DNA from 2 places in the Psychrobacillus sp. NPDC096623 genome. Region 1 is predicted to be linked to the other one. Evidence: a T-box and tRNA genes for the amino acid it is inferred to sense, from the RefSeq annotation. Region 1 holds a T-box; the other holds one or more tRNA genes.

Region 1 (4,439 bases):
GTGCTACGATTTATGTGACACTTGAACCATGCTCGCATCACGGCAGAACTGGTCCTTGTGCAGAAGCAATTGTAGAGGCTGGAATTGAAACGGTTGTTATTGCAACACTCGATCCGAATCCACTCGTTTCTGGTAGAGGAGTGAAAATTTTAGAAGATGCTGGGATTAAAGTTATTTCAGGTATACAAGAGGAAGCTTCTCAAAAGATGAACGAAGTATTCAATAAGTTTATCGTGACGAATAAGCCTTTTATCACTTTGAAATCTGGCATAACATTAGATGGGAAAATTGCAACACACACTGCTCACAGTAAATGGATCACCTCCGCAGCGGCACGTGAGGACGTTCATCATCTCAGAAACGAGCATTTGGCTATTTTAGTTGGTGTTAATACGGTTATCGAGGATAACCCGGAACTAACTACACGTATTGAAAATGGACGTAACCCAATTCGTATCGTTTTGGACTCAACACTGAAAATTCCGTTAGATGCCAAGCTTGTGAATGATCAGAAAGCAGAAACATGGATCTTCACTAGTGCAAATTATGATCAGGCAATAAAAGAGAAACTAGTTGATCTTGGAATTCGTATTTTCCATACAACCAGTTCAAATCATGTTAATGTACAAGAAGTCGTTCAAGTATTGGGAGAAAATCTGATCTCCTCATTACTAATAGAGGGTGGAGGTACGATTAACGCAGCGTTTTTAGAAAATAAGTTAATTGATAAAGCGGTAATTTATATTGCACCAAAGCTCATAGGGGGTAAAAATGCTCCCACATTTATGGAGGGTACCGGTATTGAATTCATGAGTGATGCAGTTGAGCTAGTAGATACAGATATTCAAAAAATAGGGCAAGACTTTAAGTTTGTTGGTTATCCAACATACAAATAAGTTGCATGTAATGAGGGATTAATAATGAAATTTGGTTTTGATATTGACGATACATTGATTAATTTAAGAGAGCATGCTTTTAATATTTATAATGAGAAGCTTGGGCAGCAAGTGGCAATAGATAAATTTCATGCGTTAGATAAAGTAGAAATACATGAAATATTCGGGTTGACAGATGAGGCAGGTTCAAAAATGTGGAATGATACATTGGAACAAATTTATTACACGAATTGTCCAACGTACCCGGATGCAGTAGAAACGTTACTTGATTTACATGAAAAAGGGCATGAGATTTACTATATTACCGCTAGACCTGCCGAACATCGGGAAAGAACGATGGAATGGCTTATTGAAAAGGGTTTTCCGGTCGATGCAGAACGGTTTTATTGTGGTATGAAAGACCAAGCCAAGGTGGAAATTATTCGTGAACTGCAGCTAGATTATTATTTCGACGATAAGCCAGATGTATTAAATACCTTAACGGATGCTACTTTACAAGTTTACGTAAAAACACAATCTTATAACCAACATCTAACAATTCCAAGATTAACGAATTGGTCGGAACTCAAACAAATTATCGAAAAAAATATACAAGAAAAGCATTTGTAAGCTGAAATATGTTCTATCCCTTTTGTTCCATTCATAAGTTGTCCTATAAGAAGGAGGATGACTTATGACAACAAGAACATGGGATGTAAAAGAACAATTTCGATTTCCGCAAAGCTTTGGAGTTCCAATGGAGATTAAAAATGTAGCGGTAACTCCACAATGTGAAATCGCTGAGAAGGAAGATATTGTCCAAGTCGTTGGAATATACCACATCACTTGCCACGTTAAGTTTGAGGAAGGTGAACACGAGCATCATGCTACTAGCGAATTTACAGAAATTGAAGATTTAGATTTGCAAGGTGAGGTAGGCTATTTTGAGTATGCTGTACCGATGAGTATTGAGATTGGAAAAGACAAAATAAAAGAAGGTTCCAAGCCGACAGTTCATGTGAACCATATTAACTCGAAACCAACACAGCAAATGGCTATTGAAATTGGGTGGACCGTGCACTGTGATTACGATGAAGCTCCAGCTCCAGCACCAACACCAACACCAACACCAACACCAACACCAACATCAGTTGAATCTTTTGTAGACTTAGAAAGTCCAAATCCCGCAGAGCCAATGGAAGTTAAAAATCCAAGCGGGGAAGAATTTGAACTTCAATTTATTTTGGATTTGGATGATGGATACTCGAAGCTTTCGTTTCCATCAAATAATGTTTTTGTAAAACAAAAAGCAGATGAATAATAGAATTACTAACAAGATGAAATCCCATGTGGTTGGCACAATTAGTACTCGTATTAATTGGAAACAACAAATAGGAATACTAATATGCTTGCAGTAGAAACGTGTTTTACGTAACCAATCAGGCAACAAATACGGGTTATATCCTTTTTTCATTGTATTTCTCCTTTCACCATACTAAACTTGACGACATATAATATTATCCTTTACAATAGAAACAACTAAATAGAGATGCAATGAATGGGAAGAGTAAAATGATTTGGTTTTCAAAAGAAAGGAAACAATTTGCTGAAATGTTTCTGTAAACCACCATTTGAAGGTAGCCCACGAGCAGTGTTTGTGAACGAATAGTAGCAAATGCCGGTTTGAAGCCGTTATCGAATTGAGAGCGTGATGCGTTTTTTAGCATTCGCGAATAAAGGTGGTACCGCGAACAAACTCCTTCGTCCTTTAAGACGATAGGAGTTTTTTTATATTCTTTTTTAGGAGGAACAGACAATGACAAAAGAGACAACGATGTCCACAAAGTATGATCCGCAGTCGATTGAAAAGGGTCGGTATGAATGGTGGCTAGAAGGAAAATACTTCGAAGCGCATCCAGAAAGCGATAAAAAACCATATACTATCGTAATTCCACCCCCAAATGTAACGGGTAAACTACATTTAGGTCATGCGTGGGATACAACACTACAAGATATTATTATTCGTATGAAACGTATGCAAGGATACGATGCATTATGGCTTCCGGGTATGGACCATGCTGGTATCGCAACACAAGCAAAAGTAGAAGAGAAGCTGCGTTCTGAAAACATTTCTCGCTATGATTTAGGTCGTGAAAAATTTGTGGAAGAAACATGGAAATGGAAAGAAGAATACGCTGGTCATATCCGTGCACAATGGGCAAAACTTGGACTTGGCTTAGATTATTCACGTGAACGCTTCACTTTAGATGAAGGATTATCAAATGCAGTTAAAGAAGTATTTGTAAAGCTGTATAACAAAGGGTTAATTTACCGTGGCGAATACATTATCAACTGGGATCCAGCAACTAAAACGGCATTATCAGATATTGAAGTAATCCATAAAGATGTACAGGGTGCTTTCTATCATATGCATTACCCACTTACAGATGGTACTGGATCTATCGATGTTGCGACAACAAGACCAGAAACAATGCTAGGAGATTCGGCTGTTGCGGTTCATCCAGAAGATGAACGTTACAAGCATTTAATCGGTAAAACAGTAAAGCTTCCGATTATTGGTCGCGAAATTCCCATAGTTGGAGATGATTACGTTGATATGGAATTTGGAAGTGGAGCAGTTAAAATTACACCTGCCCATGACCCAAATGACTTTGAAATTGGTAACCGTCATAACCTACAACGTATTTTAGTGATGAATGAAGATGGAACGATGAATAAAAATGCTGCTTCGTATGATGGAATGGACCGTTTCGAGTGCCGTAAACAAATCGTAAAAGATTTGCAAGATGCAGGTATCCTATTCAAGATTGAAGAGCATATGCATTCTGTAGGACATTCTGAGCGTAGTGGAGCAGTAGTTGAGCCATATTTGTCTTTACAATGGTTCGTAAAAATGCAGCCACTTGCGGAACAAGCAGTTAAGCTGCAAAAAGCAGAAGAAAAAGTAAACTTTGTACCGGATCGCTTTGAAAAAACATATTTAAATTGGATGGAAAATCTGCATGATTGGTGTATTTCACGCCAATTATGGTGGGGTCATCGAATTCCAGCTTGGTATCACAAAGAAACTGGAGAAGTATATGTTGGCCACGAAGCTCCTGCAGATGTGGAAAACTGGGATCAGGATAATGATGTATTAGATACTTGGTTCTCTTCTGCATTATGGCCGTTCTCTACGTTAGGCTGGCCAGATACGGAAAACGAAGAGTTTAAAAAGTATTATCCAACGAATGCGCTTGTAACTGGTTATGATATTATATTCTTCTGGGTTTCTCGTATGATTTTCCAAGGGATAGAATTTACAGGTACTCGTCCATTTGATGATGTATTAATTCACGGACTTGTTCGTGCTGAGGACGGACGCAAAATGTCTAAATCACTTGGAAATGGTATTGATCCAATGGAAGTAATCGAACAATACGGTGCAGATTCACTTCGTTATTTCTTAAGTACTGGATCATCTCCTGGGCAGGATTTACGTTATTCGACGGAAAAAGTAGAGGCAGTTTGGAACTTTGCCAACAAAATTTGGAACGCATCTCG
Region 2 (4,439 bases), on a different contig from region 1:
GGTAATCGCGTGTATTATTTGGTTACCTCAGATTAAGAAAAAACAAATAGTTGTCTCAGGTCCTAAAACTAATGCGATAAAAGCAAAGTCTATTTTAAAATCGCCTTTAACTTGGTCTATCACTTTATGCATGGGTCTGCAATCACTTATTTTTTATACAACAGCAGCATGGATTCCTGAAATACTCCAAACACAAGGAATGGAAGCTGAAAAATCTGGATGGATGTTATCTAATATGCAATTTGCACAGCTTCCGATGACTTTTCTAATCCCGATTCTTGCAGGTAGATTTAAGGATCAACGAATACTTGTTTTGTTATTTACGATTTTTTATCTAATAGGTTTTACCGGATTATTATATGGAGATATTTCACTTACATTACTTTGGATGATTGCACTTGGCTTAGGTGGAGGGGCTTCTTTCGGTCTTGTAATGATGTTTTTCTCCCTTCGTTCTCGCACTCCAATGGAAGCAGCTGATTTATCGGGGGTCGCTCAGTCAATTGGGTATTTACTCGCAGCAGTTGGTCCAGTTTTCTTTGGATTTATCCACGATGAAACGGGCAGCTGGCATACTCCAATGATTCTATTTATGGTTACAGTTGTTCTTCTATTCTTAGCTGGAATGCATGCGGGAAGAGATCGATTTGTTTCCGAGGAAGTCTAATTAGGATATGTAAAAAAGAAGCATGAAATCATGCTTCTTTTTTAGTACGGTGATGGTTGATAGGAATAATTTGGTGTTACTTTTTCATTATTATATGGCTTATGAAAGATATGCGTGGTCGCTGGTGACATCGGAGGGATAAGCCACGTCCAATTACCAGTGACGTCACGACCCGCATCCTTTTCAATTTCTTCAAATTTCTTAAATTGCTGCGCTGCTGTATGATGATCTACAATACTTACACCATCTTTTTTAAAGGAATACAATACAGCTGCATTTAGTTCTAATAGCGCTCGGTCTTTCCAAAGAGAGGCATTAGATTTCGTATTTAATCCCATATATCTTGCAACAGAAGGAAGCATATTGTAGCGGTATTCATCCGCCAGATTGCGTGCACCAATTTCTGTACCCATATACCATCCATTAAAAGGCGCAGCAGCGTAAGTAATGCCTCCAATCTCTAATTTCATATTAGAAATCATCGGAACAGCATACCATTTTAGCTGTAAATCCTGAAACCATTCATATTCAGGATGACGAATTGGTACCTCTAAAATATACTGCTCTGGAATATCGTATAATTTCGGAGGATGATCCTTTACCTGAATAACGAGGGGCAGCACATCAAAATTGGTTCTCTTCCCTCTCCACCCAAGTTCCTCACATTTTTTTGTAAAATCAATTGAATCAGAATCTCCAATAACCCAATCTTCTGTTTCATAGCCCGCATATCGGATTAGCTGATGATTCCAAATGCGTATGTCCTTTTGTGAAAAAATCGTAATAGTAGGTCTGATTCGACCTTCATTTGTCGCAAACTTCATATGTTCCAGTAGTGCTTCAAACACAGCGTCCTCGGTATGTAAAGTTCGTTTATCAAAAACAGTAAGGCTTTGCCAAAATAATCGCCCGATGCATTTATTGCTATTTCGCCATGCCACCTTGGCACCAAATTCTAACTCCTCGCTAGTATGATCATAGCTACCTTCTTTATTAATCTGGCTTTCTATTTCTCTTAAACGCGTATTCATGTCTAATTCCGTTTTACCAGTTTCCTTATAAAAAATACGAATAAAATCTTGTGCTTCCATTAACATATCGTCGCACCTCCCCTATCTCTCCATCTTAGTAGAATGGAGGCAATACAAACAAGTGTCAGAACTAAGAAAGATGTGAGGAATTTATGACAGTAAAAATATTCGAATTAGAACAATGGCTATATACGGATTAATCTGAGTTATGTTAAAATATGGATAACGTTTTATATTTTGTTTTCTTACTCTTTTGATAAAAAAACCACCTCGGGAAATCAAATTATTTAGCAAAATTATTACAGATAAAATTATAGGAGGATTTACCATGAGACGCATTTCAGTTATTTTACTTTCAGCAACTTTACTTTTGGGAGTTACTACGATTTCTCCAACAACAACAGATGCGGCAGCAAAGAAATTTGCAAACTGCACAGAGTTAAATAAAACATATAAAGGCGGAGTAGCTAAAGCTGCAAATATTAAAAATAAAGGTGGAAAAACAAAATATACTCCATTTGTATCAAAGGAAATTTATAATGCCAACATAAAAAGCGATCGGGATAAAGATGGCATTGCATGCGAGAAGTAAAAATTAGAGAGTAATTTTAGAATAGGTTTTTATAGATAATAGAATATTAATGTATTACACTGTCCCTACTTTATACTTATAAAGATATCTACAAAATAACCTTGAAAGGCTTTTAGCCAATCAAGGTTATTATTATTTACATTTCTATTTTAATTAAATCTAATTAAATAACGAAAGTAGCACTTTTAGGTATATACTAGCACCCTATCTTATAGTATATTTATAATTGTGAACATTGATGCACAAGAGTTCATTCTTTATTAAATCGGTCTTGTAGCTCAGTTGGGAGAGCACCACCTCGACAAGGTGGGGGTCGCTGGTTCGAGACCAGTCGGGACCATCATTACTATAAGTCTGTAAACTTTGATATATCAATGTTTACAGACTTTTTCTCTTGTTAGCTTTCCTAAGCATATCCTGCAAATTTTAATTTTTGTCCGCAATTTGTCCGCACCATTAATCTGAATCCTCCTCATTGTCAATGGTTGGATGGCATCATGACAAATGTCGGCAATTTCATTTTTTGCACCCGGTAATAAATGCGCATAAAACTCTAATGTTATTTTTGGATTAGAGAAAGAGTAACAATATCTGCACCTGCCGAAATAAGTATGGAAGCATGCGTGTGTCGAATATCATGAAATCTAACTTTTGCGCTCTTTACGATACGTTTCATGACTCTAACAACATTACGAGGATCTTGAAAGGTTCCTGTAATTGTACTTATAACTAAATCGTTATCCTAAAATAATGTCCAATCTAATTCCTTCCATTCTTCAATACGTTTTTTATGCACATGTAGTTTACTATCTGAATTGTTTCATGCACAGGTACCTGTTTCTTATTTTAACTGACAAAAAAGGCAGCTCCCTAATGAGGGATAGCTACCTTCGTTTAAGATTATTATGAAAAGGTAGGAGCAGGGAATTCATCAATTTTCATACGAAGTAAACTGTATGGTTTTTCCCGCAGGTCTCTTCCATAATGAAATCTCGCCTGCCGATGTAATTGATTAACTATGACATATAAGTATTGATCGGGGCCAATCGAAAAAGTATCCGGCCATAAAATTCTCGGGTCATGTGCGATGGTTTCCATTACGCCATTCGGCAATATCTTCCGGATACTGTTGTTTTCATAGTCTCCCGCATAAATGGTTCCTTTTGCGCCGGTGATCATTCCATCAGACGCGCCTTTTTCCCCCCAATACTGTACATATTGGGGTAAATTAATGTCCTGTATCCTTCTGTCTCTTAGGGCTTCTGTTGAGATCGAGAACAGCTGACGGCTGGTTAGTGGAGCATAAAATAAAACCTTTCCATCAGGAGAAATTGCTAAACTATCGGAAGCCAATCTAAATGGGAAGGTCGAGCCGTCCGGGTTTCGATTCATCAAAATTTCACCTTCTACTTTCGGTAAAAAATAGGGATCAGGTGAAGTTGATATTGCCCCATTTAACCGTCTAAACGCGTTCCCATTTTCTAAATCTACGACGATAATACCTCCTGGCCCTCTGGAAGAAGAATCCGTTATATATGCATAGCCTGCTCTTCCAACCCGAAAATCCAAACGGACGTCATTCAAATAAGTTGTTGGCAAGACAACATCTTCTGTGAAAGTATATACTTTCCTTATTGTATTCGTGCTTAAATCAACAGCAACTAATTTTGCTCCCCCTTGAATAGGTTCAGAAAAATTTGGTGCCCCTGTATCTAGTACCCAAAGTGTTCCTCTTCCATCAGCAATGATACTTTGGACACTGACGAAAGACATCATAATATCCCCAGTATTAATCAAATTAGTTTCTAAACTGGGATAAGGTTGCAATTCACCCTCAACAATTTCCGCTACAGTAAATTGAACGTCGTCTCCCCATTTCGGAAAGCAAACAAAAATACGACCGGTTTCGGAAACGCTGACACCTGTAGGCATAGCCCCATAAAAAGCATGCACCAGTTCAAACTGCCCAAAATATTTTTCCATAGGTAATATAGGTTGCATGATATCCTCCTCATCAAATTCGAACGAATATCACTTATATATGTTGAAAAAATTTTTTTATGCATGTTACTTAATAATTTTTTCTATCGTGATTGGATGGGACAATCCATGTATATACAACAAATTAACAAATGAATCAATTGCACTG

The links. A T-box is a leader RNA that pairs with one kind of tRNA and senses whether it is charged. The one in region 1 lies ahead of ACIQX2_RS10835 (valine--tRNA ligase), so its partner is inferred to be a tRNA-Val.
Region 2: it encodes a tRNA-Val, which carries the amino acid that the T-box ahead of ACIQX2_RS10835 (valine--tRNA ligase) is inferred to sense. The anticodon was not compared.

The regions. Positions count from the first base shown of each region.
Region 1 covers NZ_JBIWER010000003.1:265,821-270,259, reverse strand. Annotated here, with positions in the region: gene ribD (bifunctional diaminohydroxyphosphoribosylaminopyrimidine deaminase/5-amino-6-(5-phosphoribosylamino)uracil reductase RibD) at 1-896, shown strand, start outside; gene ACIQX2_RS10845 (5' nucleotidase, NT5C type) at 921-1,505, shown strand; gene ACIQX2_RS10840 (hypothetical protein) at 1,570-2,196, shown strand; T-box leader at 2,421-2,647, shown strand; gene ACIQX2_RS10835 (valine--tRNA ligase) at 2,692-4,439, shown strand, end outside.
Region 2 covers NZ_JBIWER010000002.1:434,242-438,680, reverse strand. Annotated here, with positions in the region: gene ACIQX2_RS06890 (CynX/NimT family MFS transporter) at 1-667, shown strand, start outside; gene ACIQX2_RS06885 (nitric oxide synthase oxygenase) at 709-1,764, opposite strand; gene ACIQX2_RS06880 (excalibur calcium-binding domain-containing protein) at 2,027-2,290, shown strand; tRNA gene ACIQX2_RS06875 (tRNA-Val) at 2,558-2,630, shown strand; gene ACIQX2_RS06870 (L-dopachrome tautomerase-related protein) at 3,194-4,291, opposite strand.